2 regions of the Bacillus sp. LR_5 genome follow, and region 2 is predicted to be linked to the other one. Evidence: riboswitches for the same ligand, from Rfam matches in the RefSeq annotation. Region 2 holds a riboswitch; the other holds the start of a gene.
The links. A riboswitch is a leader RNA that binds a small molecule or an ion and turns the genes downstream of it on or off. The one in region 2 is predicted to bind FMN.

Region 1: it holds a riboswitch for FMN, as region 2 does, so the genes downstream of both, fmnP (riboflavin transporter FmnP) here and ribD (bifunctional diaminohydroxyphosphoribosylaminopyrimidine deaminase/5-amino-6-(5-phosphoribosylamino)uracil reductase RibD) in region 2, are expected to answer to the same signal.

What each region holds. Positions count from the first base shown of each region.
Region 1 is NZ_JAVAXX010000134.1:8,989-16,686, forward strand. Features, by position in the region: gene serA (phosphoglycerate dehydrogenase) at 1-841, opposite strand, end outside; FMN riboswitch at 1,048-1,182, shown strand; gene fmnP (riboflavin transporter FmnP) at 1,335-1,904, shown strand; gene RAC86_RS22410 (ferredoxin) at 1,942-2,190, opposite strand; gene RAC86_RS22415 (YpbB family protein) at 2,456-3,514, shown strand; gene RAC86_RS22420 (RecQ family ATP-dependent DNA helicase) at 3,507-4,997, shown strand; gene RAC86_RS22425 (CPBP family intramembrane glutamic endopeptidase) at 5,024-5,626, shown strand; gene RAC86_RS22430 (LysM peptidoglycan-binding domain-containing protein) at 5,577-6,329, shown strand; gene RAC86_RS22435 (YpbF family protein) at 6,391-6,834, shown strand; gene RAC86_RS22440 (metallophosphoesterase) at 6,918-7,697, shown strand.
Region 2 is NZ_JAVAXX010000053.1:18,008-25,705, reverse strand. Features, by position in the region: gene scpA (segregation/condensation protein A) at 1-751, opposite strand, end outside; gene scpB (SMC-Scp complex subunit ScpB) at 1-6, opposite strand, end outside; gene RAC86_RS13530 (DUF309 domain-containing protein) at 1,054-1,578, shown strand; gene ribT (GNAT family N-acetyltransferase RibT) at 1,592-1,966, opposite strand; gene ribH (6,7-dimethyl-8-ribityllumazine synthase) at 2,078-2,542, opposite strand; gene RAC86_RS13515 (bifunctional 3,4-dihydroxy-2-butanone-4-phosphate synthase/GTP cyclohydrolase II) at 2,575-3,771, opposite strand; gene ribE (riboflavin synthase subunit alpha) at 3,786-4,433, opposite strand; gene ribD (bifunctional diaminohydroxyphosphoribosylaminopyrimidine deaminase/5-amino-6-(5-phosphoribosylamino)uracil reductase RibD) at 4,444-5,529, opposite strand; FMN riboswitch at 5,659-5,803, opposite strand; gene RAC86_RS13500 (hypothetical protein) at 5,924-6,268, opposite strand; gene sipS (signal peptidase I sipS) at 6,505-7,059, opposite strand; gene RAC86_RS13490 (hypothetical protein) at 7,123-7,410, opposite strand; partial or broken gene RAC86_RS13485 (hypothetical protein) at 7,426-7,663, shown strand; gene RAC86_RS13480 (zinc ribbon domain-containing protein) at 7,606-7,698, opposite strand, start outside.

The DNA of each region.
Region 1 (7,698 bases), on a different contig from region 2:
TCGATGCTCCCAAGTGAGGAGTCGCAATGACTAATGGATGATCAACTAGTTTATTGTCTACTGGCGGTTCAACTTCAAAAACGTCAAGCGCTGCACCGGCAACATGTCCGCTTTCCAAAGCTTCGAGAAGCGCTGCTTCATCGATAATACCGCCTCGCGCACAGTTAATTAAGCGAACACCTTTTTTCGTTTTTGCAATCGTTTCTTTGTTCAATAAGCCTTTTGTTTCTTTTGTTAAAGGCGTGTGAACGGTAATAATATCCGCGCTTTCAAGCACTTCTTCAAATGAACGGCTGTTTACGCCGATTTTTTTCGCTCTTTCTTCAGTTAGGAAAGGATCAAAAACGTGAACGGTCATACCGAACGCTCTCGCACGCTGTGCAATTTCGCTTCCGATTCGGCCTAATCCGACAATCCCAAGCGTTTTTCCATAAAGCTCTGAACCGACGTAAGCTGTGCGGTTCCACTCTCTGGATTTTACTGAAATATTAGCCTGAGGAATGTGTCTCATTAAAGAAGAGATCATCGCAAATGTATGCTCAGCTGTCGAAATGGTGTTGCCGTTTGGAGCGTTAATCACAATTACTCCGTGTTTAGTCGCCTCGTCAATATCGATATTATCTACACCGACACCGGCTCTTCCGACAATTTTTAAAGAAGTCATTTTTTTGAAAAGGTCTTCTGTTACTTTTGTCGCACTTCGCACCAAAAGAGCATCAAAAGTATGTAATTCATCTTCTGCATCTGCTGCGTTTTTTTGAACAATTTCAATAAAGTCTGATTCAATAAGTGGCTGTAAGCCGTCGTTGCTCATTTTGTCTGAGACCAATACTCGAAACATCGTTAGATTTCCTCCTAAATTGACAAACTAAATATCTGATAATTTAACATATTCTCAATAGAGTGTCAACGTGTATTGACGCAGTAAAGGATAAAAGGAAAGCTTAAAAATCAATGTTTTTATAGCTTTCAGGTATTATATATAATTTGAAGCAATTCTCTATACAGCCAACCAGTTATCGTTTATAATGGAACTAAATTCATATGATCAATCTTCGGGGCAGGGTGAAATTCCCTACCGGCGGTGATGAGCCAATGGCTCTAAGCCCGCGAGCTGTTTTTACAGCAGGATTCGGTGAGATTCCGGAGCCGACAGTACAGTCTGGATGGGAGAAGATGGAGGTTCATAAGCGTTTTGAAATTGGATTTTAAAACGTTTCTTTGCCTAGCCTAATTTTCGAAACCCCGCTTTTATACATGAAGCGGTTTTTTTATTGGCTGGAAAAGAACCTTTCCGTTTTCGAGTAAGATGTGATCGAAAAGGAGAGAGTGAAGTGAAAGTAAAAAAATTAGTTGTGATCAGTATGCTGAGCAGCATTGCATTTGTTTTGATGCTGTTGAATTTCCCGTTTCCGGGTCTTCCGGATTATTTAAAAATTGATTTTAGCGACGTGCCCGCTATTATTGCCATTCTGATTTACGGACCTTTGGCGGGTATTGCCGTAGAAGCGATAAAAAACGTTCTTCAATATATCATTCAGGGTAGCATGGCCGGAGTTCCTGTAGGGCAAATTGCGAATTTTATCGCAGGAACACTCTTTATATTGCCGACTGCTTTCTTATTTAAGAAACTGAACTCAGCAAAGGGCTTGGCTGTCAGCCTGCTTCTAGGCACAGCAGCAATGACCATTTTGATGAGTATTTTAAATTATGTTCTGATTCTCCCGGCATACACGTGGTTTTTACATTCGCCGGCATTATCTGACAGCGCGCTGAAAACAGCGGTCGTCGCTGGTATCCTACCTTTTAACATTATAAAAGGCATTGTGATTACGATTGTATTCTCACTTATCTTCATCAAGCTTAAGCCATGGATTGAACAGCAGCGCGCACATATCCATTAAATAAAAAAGCTCCCGCAGGGAGCTTTTTTTGTTTCTTCTATTCAAATTTAAGCGGGTCGCCTTCAAATGGCTCATCCGCCACTTTGATGGAATCAGTAGGACATCCTTCAAATGCATCAATCATATCTTCTTCCAGTACCTCAGGAACTTCGACAACGCCTTTGTTTTCATCAAGCGTTACGAACGCGATGCCTTCATCATCGTAATCGTAAATGTCTGGTGCAGCAGCTCCGCAAGCGCCGCATGCAATGCATGTATCTTTGTCTACGATTGTGTACTTTGCCATGAATAAAACCTCCCAGATTGTTCTTGGTGGAACAAATGGATCAATCTTTATATTTAATCAATTTAACACCTATTCCTCTTACTTATTGTAATGATGTTGCTGCCACATTTCAACAGAAAAATGATTGAGAATGCTTATCACATAAGGGGTTATCTACATAACATCCCCCTTAATGATGACTTTAAACGTCGATTTCTGTTTAAAATCTGTTAAAATAAAGAGAGCAAATCAACGATTTTTGTCAGGAAGAATGTGGGTGGATAGGTTGTCATTAAATTACTTCGATATTATGGTTCTCGATTGCCTTTTTAAAATAAACGGAGAACGGTCGGGAAGCGCTGTTTTTCACCTATTCAAAGGCAAAAGATCGTCACAAACCATTCAAGATGCCGGCTTATTTCAGACTGCAAAATACTTTGGAATGGCGGCGCAATGTTCGAGAAGCGATATTTCAGCGTCGCTCACCAAGCTTGAACAGCATTCATATCTCGAACCTATGTCTGAAACAGATACATACAAAGTGACAGCCAGCGGCGCAGCAGGATTAAGGCACGCCCTTAGTGAGCGGCCTTGGCCAGTTCATTGCCACGGCGCTTATTATCAGCAGGCTGCCGGCGTGCTTTGGAAGAGGCTTTCGCTGCTTGTGCAGGTCTTATCTCATAAACTGCAAGGGAGCAGGCAGTATATCCCTGTCACAAAGGATTATAAGACACTTCACTGGGTAAAGAGATACCTGTCCCGGCATACGGATCATATAGAGATGGCAAGCAGTCTTTTTGCCATGCTGGAGGCGCATTTGCATGAGGTTGATGACAAAGCAGCGCAAATTTTTGTCTACTCCTTAACCTCACACGATAGGATCGGTTATACGAGCAGGCAGCTTGCTGACACGCTGAAAGAAGATGAATGGTATGTTTATATCATGTTTTGGGCTTCGGTACATTATTTTATTCATTCTCTTCCGGAGTGTGAAGATACTTTGTTAAAGGATCTCCTTTCTGATGTGCGTTTAGATAATGCTCTGACAGAGTCAACCAGAAAAACATGGCAGATGATCAAACAAGGGGTTCCGATACATCGTATTGCTGAAATCAGAAAGCTGAAAACAGCGACGATCGAAGACCATATTGTCGAGATTTCTCTTCACGAGCCTGCGTTTGTGATTGATGACTATGTATCAGCGGAAGACCAGCTCCAAATTGCAGAGTTTGCCAAACGGATGCGGACGAACAAAATCAAACAAATTCGAGACGGGCTGGAGCAGCGGTTCAGCTACTTTCAAATCAGACTGGCATTGACAAAGCAGGTGCAGCAATATGACTAAATTACAGCAAACGTTACATCAGTTTTTTGGTTTTACTTCCTTTAAAAAAGGGCAGGAGGACATTATTAGAAGCATACTTAGCGGGAAGGATACCATTGCGATGCTTCCGACCGGGGGAGGAAAATCGCTTTGCTACCAGCTGCCTGGCTACATGCTTGACGGTATGGTATTAATTGTTTCTCCATTGCTTTCTTTAATGGAGGATCAGGTACAACAGCTGAAAGCACGGGGTGAAAAACGTGCGGCCGCTTTGAATAGCATGCTTAGCAGGCAGGAAAGACAATTCGTTTTGGAACATATTCATCGTTATAAATTTTTGTACTTGTCTCCTGAGGCTTTACAGTCGCCATATGTATTGGAAAAATTGAAAAACGTCCCGATCAGCCTATTCGTTATTGATGAAGCACATTGCATATCTGAATGGGGGCATGACTTTAGGCCTGACTATTCAAAGCTCGGACAGCTGAGAAAAAAACTTGGGCATCCTCCGGTTCTGGCATTGACTGCTACGGCTACAAAGGATACGCTGCAAGATGTCACGAACCTGCTGGAGCTGCAGCATGCCGAACGGTATCTCAACTCAGTCAACCGCCCAAACATCGCCCTTCGGGTTGAAAATGCGGCGGATACTGCCGAAAAAATAGATAGGGTCATTCAGCTGGTTGAAAACCTGCAAGGACCGGGAATTGTTTATTGTCCGACACGGAAATGGGCTGAAGAATTAGCGGGTGAAATTAAGAGCAAGACGAGCAGCAGAGCCGACTTTTACCATGGCGGTATGGAGTCTGGCGACAGGATTTTAATACAGCAGCAGTTTATCCATAATCAGCTTGATGTGATATGTTGTACGAATGCGTTTGGAATGGGTGTCGATAAACCTGATATCAGATATGTGATTCATTTCCACATCCCGCAGACGGCTGAAGCTTTTATGCAGGAGATCGGCAGAGCGGGACGCGACGGAAAACCGAGTGTCAGCATTTTGCTGCGGGCACCAGGTGATTTTGAATTACAGGAGCAGATTATCCAAATGGAGAGTGTCACAGTGGCAGAAATCGCCGATGTGATCCGTGTGCTTGAAAAGACGGATGAGCAGGATGAGAGAAGGTTGCGTGACGTATTAATGCAGTATGGTGTCGGAGAGACACAAGCACGTATGATGATACATCTGTTTATGCAGGGGAAAACATCAATTGAACTGATGAAACAGGAAATTTCATATCGCATGGAGCTGAAGCTGGAAAAAATGCGCCGCGTATCTTTTCTGCTTCAGCATGACGGCTGTTTAAGGCAATCACTGTTAACCTATTTTGATGAATCATACGAGCCTGATGACGGAAATCTTCCGTGCTGTTCACATTGCGGTTTTGATCTATCCCTGTATGAACAAAAAGGAGAACGGAGTAAAATGGCGCCATTAGTCAGCTGGAGTTCGGAATTGCACCGGATATTCAGCTTGCAGACTGTAGGTGAGCTAAACTGAAACAGCAAAAGGATTTCATTCAGCATATGTCTGATCGTGATATGCTCAAGCAGTTATATTTGACGCAGCTTTTGATCATCATCGCAGCAGCCTTAGCGGGATTGTTCTTTTTTGAGGATGTAAGAGACGTACTAAAACTCTGGGATATTCACGATCTGCGAATCATATGGTATGGTGTTTCTATTTCGGTTATTGTTATTTTAGCCGATATGGCAGTGATGAAATGGTGTCCGCCTCATTTATATAATGACGGCGGAATCAATAAAAAAATATTCAGTAAGAGGTCAATCCCTCATATTATATTTTTAACGCTTCTGATTGCTTTTGCGGAAGAAATGTTATTCAGAGGAGTGCTGCAGACTCATATCGGTCTATGGGCGGCCAGCCTTATATTTGCCGTTCTGCACTTTCGGTATTTGTCAAAATGGCTGTTATTTATCATGGTGACAGCAATCAGCTTTTTGCTCGGTCTGATGTATGAATGGACCGGTAACTTATTTGTTCCGGTGACGGCGCATTTTATCATTGATGCCGTGTTTGCCTGTCAGATTCGTTTTGAACATGTGAGGAGGGATAAACATGACGAACATGTCGAGAGTAGAGAGAAGAAAAGCCCAGAATCTTTATGAAGATCAAAACGCCGCATTGGCGGACGATTATGTCGATGATGATGGAGAAAGCCTTCCGACAAGACAATCTGTAAAAAATCAAAGAGAACAGAAAAAAAAGCAAGGCAAAACAAAAACGCCATTATTCACTGTACTCGCTGTATTATTTGTATTTGTGCCGGTTATCGTGTTAGTCAGCTTATTTTATCTAAAAAACCATCCGGATAATCATGACGATTATGAAGATGTTTTTATCGACAGCAGCCAAAGCAAATATGAGGTTGTGCCGAAACCAGAGGATAAAAATGACACCGCAGACACCAAAGAGACCAAAGAAACTAAAGAGACCGCACTGCAGCAAGAGTCAAAAAAAAAGTCTGAGGATACAAAGGCAAAAGACCCTGCAAAAACAACAACTGATAAGAAACAGCCTGCTGTAGCGGAAAAAGAAGTCTCAGCAAATAAGGAGGAAGCAACCGCCGCGGCTGCTTCCTCTTCTCAACAAGAAGCGGCACCGCAAGAGCAGCAGCCGGCTGAACCAGTTCAATCTGAGCCAAAACGCGTTGTCAAGCACACCGTCCAAAAGAAAGAAACGCTGTACCGGATTTCTATGAAGTATTATAAAAGCAGGTCGGGAGAAGAAAAAATTCGTGCGTATAATCATCTGAATGGAAATGATGTTTACACCGGACAAGTTTTGGACATCCCCTTAATGGATGAATAGGGCATTTTTTTATTTTACGCTCATATATTGTAGAAATGAAAATGGACAAGGTGTGAAGCGTATGAAAACCTTATGGAATCAGATGGATCAGTTTACAGACGCGCCGACCAAACAGATGCTCCAAGCGCTGGTGAAACGAAAACAAAAATTTGAAAATTATGCAACGCAATGCCGCAGATGGCGATGGACTTCACTCATTTGCTTAGGCCTATTATGTATTATGATCATGATCAAGAGCCCGGCGCCACAGCTTGTTCTTCAAGAAATGCTTAGCCATACCTTTTATTTATTTTGGATGATGGCAACCGCTTTTGCATACTGCACTTCATATTATTTTAAGAAAAAGGAAGAAAAAGCTGAGGGCGATTTTCATAAACTGAGATGCGAAATTATTCAGAAAAGCACTGATCTTTGGCCGCAGCCGGATAAATGGAAGGCGAGAGAATCTGTTTTTCAAATGATGAAGCACCAATATGACATTAATCTATATTTTGAAAGTAAATAAAATCGGGCGTTTTCTCAAACGATAGAAACGTCTTTTTTTATTGTCCGTCTTATTGATAAGTTCTAAAAGAATGGAGAGTTTTTATGAAGCTATCAGTGAAAATTGCCGGTGTGCTAACTGTGGCGGCAGCGGCAATGACGGCAAAGATGTACTCAACAGCAAAAGGCAACCATTTGAAAACACATACGTTTCCTTTATCAAAAATGAAGGGTAAGCCGCCTCTTACAATCTTTTTTATTTCGGACATTCACAAACGTCTCATCGATGAAGATCTTTTAGAAAAAGCGCGAAGCCATGCCCCTCAGCTGGTTATCATCGGCGGTGATTTAGCCGAGGGCGGTGTGCCCAGTACGAGAATCGAGGAAAACATCAAAAGGCTCACGGCTTTCGGGGTCCCTGTCGTGTTTGTGTGGGGGAATAATGATTATGAAGTCAGGCAGCATAAGCTGTATTCCATATTCAAAGCGCACGGTGTCATCACTCTGAGGAATGAGTCTATCCCGTTTTCGTACAACGGCCATACGATTGCGATTGCCGGAGTTGATGATATCAGGATGGAGATGGATCATTATGAGGAAGCCATTAAAGAACTCGACAAAAGCCAGCTGAATATTCTGATATGCCATAACCCGGAGATTCATGAACAAATCAATGAAGCTGACGGTATTGATGCGATATTCAGCGGACATACCCACGGCGGTCAGATTAGGTTTGGAAAATTCGGCCCGTATGAACTCGGGAAAACAGGCATTGTGAAAAATGCAGCGTATCTCATTAGCAACGGATACGGCACAACAAAAGTGCCTCTTCGTTTAGGTGCTGAGCCGGAAACGCATATTGTGACGCTTTGTGCGCCGGAATAAC
Region 2 (7,698 bases):
CCCCATGAATGGATTCACTCCCCGTAATGTAAATATCTGAAAAATTATGTTCCTGTTCAATGAGAACCAGCTGATTTTTCATCAGCTCGAGAACGGCTAGAAAAGTCACAACCAAATGGTCTTTTTGCTCATATGGAAACAGGTCCATAAAGTTGATTCTCGTTCCTCTTGATTTCAGGCTGTGCACGATTTCGTTCATTCTGTCTTCGATTGGTATTTCCTGTCTGGTAATTGTTGTTTCCATCGGCCTAGTTATTTTTTTGCGTTTCAGCACTTTTTGAAAAGCCCCGATCATATCATAGACCGTGACAGAGAGCTTTTGCTCAGACTGTTTTACTTCTTTTGCATATTCGCTCAAATCACTCGGCGGTTTTGTGAACGATTTTTGTCTTTCTTCTTCCCGTTCTTTTAAATCCTTCGCCGCATCTTTATATTTTCTATACTCGATCAGCTTTTCAATCAATTCTTCCCGTGGATCTTCTTCTTCAAGTAATTCATCTTCAAAAAGCTCCTCCTCTTGCTTCGGGAGCAGCATTCTGCTTTTAATGCTGAGCAGCGTGGCAGCCATGACCAAATATTCGCTGGCAATATCGAGCTCAAGCACACGCATCGTATGTACATATAATAAATATTGTTCAGTGATCTTCGCCACAGGTATATCATATATGTCAATTTCAAGACGATTGATTAAATGAAGCAGAAGGTCCAATGGGCCTTCAAACGTATCAATTTTCACTTGATATTCTTCCATCATCTCACCATTTTCAAGTATCACTCTCATTGCCAGATAAACTGGCTATCCTTTAGTATAAGCCACCAAAAAGCTCTCGTCCAATACTATTTCATTTCCTGTTTTAAAGCAGTTTGTACAGAATATTCAAAACAAAAAAGGCGTTCGCTCAGACTATAACAAAGGAGGCAGGAGAAAAAAGTCTTAGCGGCGGTTCCCCTTTCAATACCATGCTAAAACAAAGAGTCTATCCGGGCTAAGCGTTCTTTTTTCCTTTTCTCCTTCCTGTGTTACACTAAAGGCAGATTAAAGGAGGAAGCATCTTGTATCCGAAAGCTTATATCGATTATCTCGTTGAATTTCACGCGACACGGGATTATTTTGAATGCCATGAAATATTAGAAGAATATTGGAAGGAAGATCCGCCAAACAATCGAAAAGTTTATTGGGTCGGCTTTATTCAGCTTGCTGTTGCTTTGTATCATCACAGAAGGCAAAATACAGCCGGAGCAAAAAGACTGATGGCGAACAGCATCCGGATTCTTCAAGCGGAAAAACAAGCGGTCGAAGGCTTGGGGCTTGATCATAGTCGCTTACTCGAGCTTATGCAGTCGGTTTACGAACAAATCGAAACGGGCTCTTCCTATGAGAGCATTATGCTGCCGATCAAAGATGAGAAGCTGGAGGAAGCATGCCGAATTGAATGCAAGAAAAAAGAGTACACATGGGGGCAGCCCAGCACACTCACCGATACGTTTCTTATCGACAAGCACCGTTTGCGGGATCGGACTGACGTCATCCTTGAACGTGAAAAAGAAATAGAACGGAGAAAAAAAAGCAGAGGCTGATTTCAGCCTCTGCTTAATTATTGTATGAAATGTCTTGATCTTGCTGACCTTGACAACGTTCGAAAAAGCTCTGCGTTAATTCATTTGGAACCAGTACCTGCGTTTTGAATAAATGCTTTAAAGCATCCATCATCTGTTTTCCGATTCCTTGATGGCGATGAGAAGGATTTACACTGATATGCCGGATCTCAACTTCAGAATCCTTTTTTTCGACTCCGATTGCTCCGACGATATCCTCGTCCTCTTTCCAAAGAAAGAGCTGGCGGTCTGTATCCGTTTCGTAGTCCTTAATTGTCTGCTGAAGCTGCTTAAGGTCTTTTTCATTCGGCATGAACGAAAGAAGTCCCATCGCAATCTTTTCAAACGATTTTTTATAACGAATTAACATAAAAACCCCTCTATATCAAAATGTCCAGTCTGCTATTAACGGATACGAATAGGTGATCCGTTTTCTCACATTATATCATTTTCGCCATATTTTTAAACTGTTTTCAGCAAATTATTCAAATGAACGGTTTAAATTTGCCATTTCTATGGCAGAAACAGCACAATCTACACCTTTGTTGCCCGCTTTTGTGCCGGCACGCTCGATCGCCTGTTCGATATTTTCAGTTGTCACAATACCAAAGATGACAGGTACACCAGTAGTGTTTGCTGCTTGCGCGATACCTTTTGCAGCTTCATTGCAGACATAATCGTAATGTGTCGTCGCGCCTCTGATGACGGTGCCCAATGTGATAATAGCGTCATATTTTTTTGTTTCCGCCATTTTTTTCGCAGCAAACGGAATTTCAAATGCGCCTGGAACCCAAGCCACATCGATATCATTTGTGTCTACACCGTGTCTGAGCAACGCATCTTCTGCCCCGCTCAGCAGCTTACTTGTAATAAAATCATTAAATCTTCCTACTACGATTCCGATTTTAAGACCTGTACCAACTAAATTTCCTTGTATGATATTCATATGATTCCCATCCTTTTTTGTGATATTTGTGATTAGAAATGAAGTAAATGACCCAGCTTGTTCATTTTGGTTTGCAAATATTTTTTATTGTGCTCTTTTGCTTCCATTTGAAGAGGCACTCTTTCTGAAATGCTGAGCCCATAGCCTTCAAGGCCGGCGATTTTTCGCGGATTATTCGTCAAAAGCTTCATATTCCGCACACCGAGGTCGCGTAACATTTGTGCACCGATGCCATAGTTGCGAAGGTCAGGCAAGAATCCAAGCGCCTCATTGGCTTCTACGGTGTCATAGCCTTGTTCCTGAAGCTTATAAGCTTTTAATTTATTGATTAAACCGATGCCTCGGCCTTCTTGGCGCAAATACAAGAGCACTCCCCGGCCTTCTGCGGCAATTTGCGTCAGCGCGGCGTGCAGCTGCGGGCCGCAGTCACAGCGATGAGATCCAAACACGTCACCTGTGAGACATTCTGAATGCACCCGGACCAATACCGGTTCTTCACCGAACGGCACATCTCCCATCACAAATGCGACATGCTCTTTTCCGTCTACCTCATTTGTGTATCCGTAAACCTTGAATGTGCCAAAATCAGTAGGCAGCGTAATGTCGACTTCACGCTCGACAAGTGTTGTTAGATTGTAACGGTATTGAATCAAATCTTTAATGGTGATCATTTTTAATTGATGCTTTTTCGCAATTTCAATGAGCTCAGGCACTCTCGCCATCGTTCCGTCTTCATTCATAATTTCACAAATGACGCCGGCTCCTTGAGATCCGCAGGCTTCGGCAAGATCAACAGCAGCTTCTGTATGACCCGCTCTTTTCAGGACACCTCCTTTTTTCGCAATCAGCGGAAAAATGTGCCCGGGACGCTGAAAATCAGACGGCACGGATTTGCTGTCCAGCAATGCTTGAACGGTAAAGGATCTTTCTTGAGCGCTGATACCCGTTTTCGTTTTACGGTGGTCAATGCTTACCGTAAATGCAGTATGGTGAGAATCTGTATTATGCTCAACCATAGGATGAAGATCAAGCTTGTCTGCGATTTCCTCACTGAGCGGCGTGCAAATCAGCCCTCTTCCGTGTGTAGCCATAAAGTTAATGACTTCTGGAGTTGCATGCTCGGCAAGAGCCACAAAGTCTCCTTCATTTTCTCTGTCTTCATCATCTACAACTATGATGACTTCGCCTTTTTTTAAAGCATCTAGTGCTTCTTCTATCGGATGAAACATGCAAATCTTCCTCTCTAAAAGCCGTTTTCGCTTAAGAAGGCTTTTGTTATGGTTTGTTGGGTCTTATTTTCATTGGCTTTATCCAAAAATCGATACATGTATTTTCCGATCATATCGCATTCGATATTCACTTTAGAGCCGATCGTTTTTTCTGAAAAAATCGTTTCGCTGATCGTATGCGGTATTAAAGAAATTGTCACTGTGTCTTCTGTCAGCCCGAATATGGTTAAGCTCACGCCGTCCACGGTAATTGATCCTTTTAAGACCAGTGTTTTTGTTAAAGACGGGTCCATCTTTAAATCATAGTAAACAGCGTTGCTTTTCTCATCAATTCGTGCAATTTCAGCAGTTCCGTCGACATGCCCTGAGACGAAATGACCTCCGAAACGGCCGTTTGCCGCCATCGCTCTTTCCAGATTTACTTTGCTTCCTTTTGATAAATCATTTAGTGACGTAGCTTTGACTGTTTCAGGCATAACATCCACTGTGAATTGATTTTTTGTAAAATCAGTGACAGTCAGACAAATGCCGTTCACTGCAATGCTATCGCCCAGATGAACATCCTCTAAAATCTTTGAGCAATTGATTGTTAAGGCCATTGAATGCCCTGCTTTTTTCATGGATTCGATTGTGCCTGTTTCTTCAATAATTCCTGTAAACATGGTCACCATCCTACTCGTTTATCGGTTTTGCCGTCAGTTTGATATCACGGCCGATTTGTGTTATATCAGTGAATTGTAATAAGGGGACATCTTTCATTGATTGAAAACCTTCACCGGAGATTAAGCTGGGAGCATGCGTTCCTCCGATTAGTTTAGGGGCAAAATAGAAGATGATTTCTTGAAAACAGCCTTCTTTGACAAAGCTTCCGTGAACAGCTGAACCGCCTTCCACGTACACCGACATGATGCCTTCTTCCGCAAGGATTTTCAAAACATCGGGAACTTGAATGCGCTCAGTTTCAAGCGTAAATATGTTCACACCTAAAGCTAAAAGCCGTTTTTTCTTTTCCTCGTCTGCGCGCGTTGTTGTAAAAATCCATGTCGGCGCTGCTTGATCGCAAATCACTTGAGTGTCCTCAGGAATCGAGAGTGCGGTATCAAGTATCACCCGAACCGGCTGTTTTGTCACATCCGGCAGCCTGCAAGTTAAACTCGGATTGTCAGCTATCACAGTGCCAACTCCGACTAAAATGCTTTGGTGTGTTTTCCTGTATTGCTGAGCATCCTGTCTTGCAGCCTCTGACGTGATCCATTTGCTGTCGCCCGTGCTGGTAGCTGTCTTTCCGTCAAGGCTTGCGGCAGCTTTTAGTGTGACGTAAGGAAGGCCTGTCCTCATGAAGTGCAGAAATTTTTCATTCAGCTTCTCCGCTTGGTCAGCCAGGATGCCTTCCTCTACTGCAATACCGGCTTTTTCAATCATGCTGATCCCTCTTCCGGCCACAAGCGGGTTAGGATCTCTCATCGCCACGAACACTCTTTTGATGCCAGAGTTGATAATCAGTTCTGCACATGGCGGTGTTTTTCCGTAATGGCTGCACGGTTCGAGTGTAACGTAAATATCCGCACCCTTTGCATGGGATCCGGCCATATGGATGGCATGAACTTCTGCATGAGCTTCGCCATATTTTAAATGGGCGCCCATTCCGACAATTTGTCCGTCCTTTACCACAACAGCGCCGACGAGCGGATTGGATTCGGTCTGTCCTTCGCCCTGCTTCGCAAGATCTAATGCCAGCTTCATATAATACTCTTCCATTTGTTTCCCTCCCCTCTTTTGTTATTTACCGTCAAAAAAGCCCCGAATTTATGAAAAATCCGGGGCTTTAGGTATTTTACGCAATAGGAAATAACACTATGCATTTTTGATACAATTGCATAGCGGCTCATCATCCTTCTCCCATCCAGACTTTCACTGTCGGCTTCAGCTTAAACTGAATCCACCGCACGCTTATGCACACGGGTCACGGGCTCTAAAGCGAATTCGCTTTACTACCGCCGGTCGGGATTTCCACCCTGCCCCGAAGGATACAATCTTTATTCATTTGTCCTTATTGGCTATTATAGCGATCCTTTTTAAAGTACGCAATGAAATAAACTTACAATTTGAGAAAAACAAAACATCACCCTTCGATCCGAAAGGTGATGTTTTGTTAATCATTCACTTTGGCAACCTTGATTAAACCATCGATCCGCTTTGATTTGCTGAAGTATGCCTTAATCTTGTCGCCTTCTTTTATATCAGACAAATCCTGATTTAATTTTTTTCCGTTGAAGATGATTTTCGTGCCGTTTTCTGCTTCGCCATGATACTCTGAGCCATCAATTTCCGTCACTTTATATTCCTGGATGGTGTATTCCTCTTCTTCCGAGGACAAGGTTTGTCCAATTGCTGTCGGAACATCCTTCAGCTCAACATCATTTATGTACATATAACCGCCTGCAAGTAAAAGCAAAAGCACTAACAGAATGGTAATCTTGGTTTTTATTCTTCCCATTTTTAAACCTCCAGCCAATATGAATCTATTCATTCATATGAGTTATTCCTTTTTTTCATGAATAAAAAACCGTAAAGTCTCGTAAATTATTAATATAACGATGCATAACGGGAATATGTTTCACATTTCTGCAAAAAATTCTTTTCTATAGTTATACGAATTTATGTTCTGGTTTTGGGGGATGAACGAAAAAAGAAATAAAAAAAGCAGCCTCCTGTTCAGGAAGCTGCTTGATCCTAATTTGTTTTGCGCATTTCGTTAAACGGGAAGAAAACAAACTTAGACTTGCCCGCAATTTGTTTTTTCGTGAAGAGGCCAAGCCCGTTTCGGCTGTCCATTGAGTTCCGCCGGTTGTCACCCATCACAAAATACTTGTCATCAGGCACTTTAACCGGGCCGAAATCATCGGTCAAATGGTCATAACCGTCCTGCTTCGCTCTCTTTTTATTGGCTGCCAAATAAGGCTCGGGCACCTTTTTCCCGTTGATATAAAGCTGGTCGTTCTTCATTTCAACCGTATCTCCAGGCAGGCCGATAATCCGTTTGACATAGTGAACATCATCCCCGTTTAATACGACGATGTCTCCTCTATCAAACTCGCCGATGTATTTGACTGTCATATTGACAAAAACCCTTTCACGGTCATGAAGTGTAGGATACATAGAGTCTCCATCAACGACATACGGCGCAAAAATAAAATTGCGGATGAGCAGAGCGAGGACGACAGCAATCACAATTGCTTTTGCCCATTCTAACATTGTTTTTTTCTTCGAAACATTTTCTGATTTCAACTGATTTCCTCCAATAAACAACGATCTTCAATTTATGTTATCACGAATCAAAAAGAAATCCCATCAGGACCATTGAAGTGATTTTACAATCTGTTCATCTTCATCTTCTGCCCAAATCATGCCTATCTTTTTCTTGTCGATCACAACCAGTCCTGCATCAAATGTCGCTTGGGAAATTGGACTCCAGCTGATTAGTTCAACATAATCGGGCTGAACATCGACATCAGCATTCGTATCATACACAGGATCATCCGAAAAATAACGTAAGAAATAATCGCATAGTTCAGAAGCGATGGGCTCGGAAGAAAGAGAGTACTCGTATGCTAAATCTTTAGATCGTATATAACTCATGAGGTTACGGGCAGTCTGTTCATCTACTGCATTCCATTGATCGCCCAGTCCATGATACCCATGGCGCTTGACAAAATGATTCACGTCAAGAAGGTTACTGGAATGTTTGCGGCAGCCTATTTCACAGGTGACATAACCGGCATCCCGTTTTGCTTTCATGATATGTTTAAAATCATTGAAGCCCGAAAACATGGATCAGCCTCCAAAAAACAAATCCAATATATTGCCGGCGGTTGAAGATTCTTTATTATAAAACTCTGAATATCCGCAATTCTTACAGTACACCAC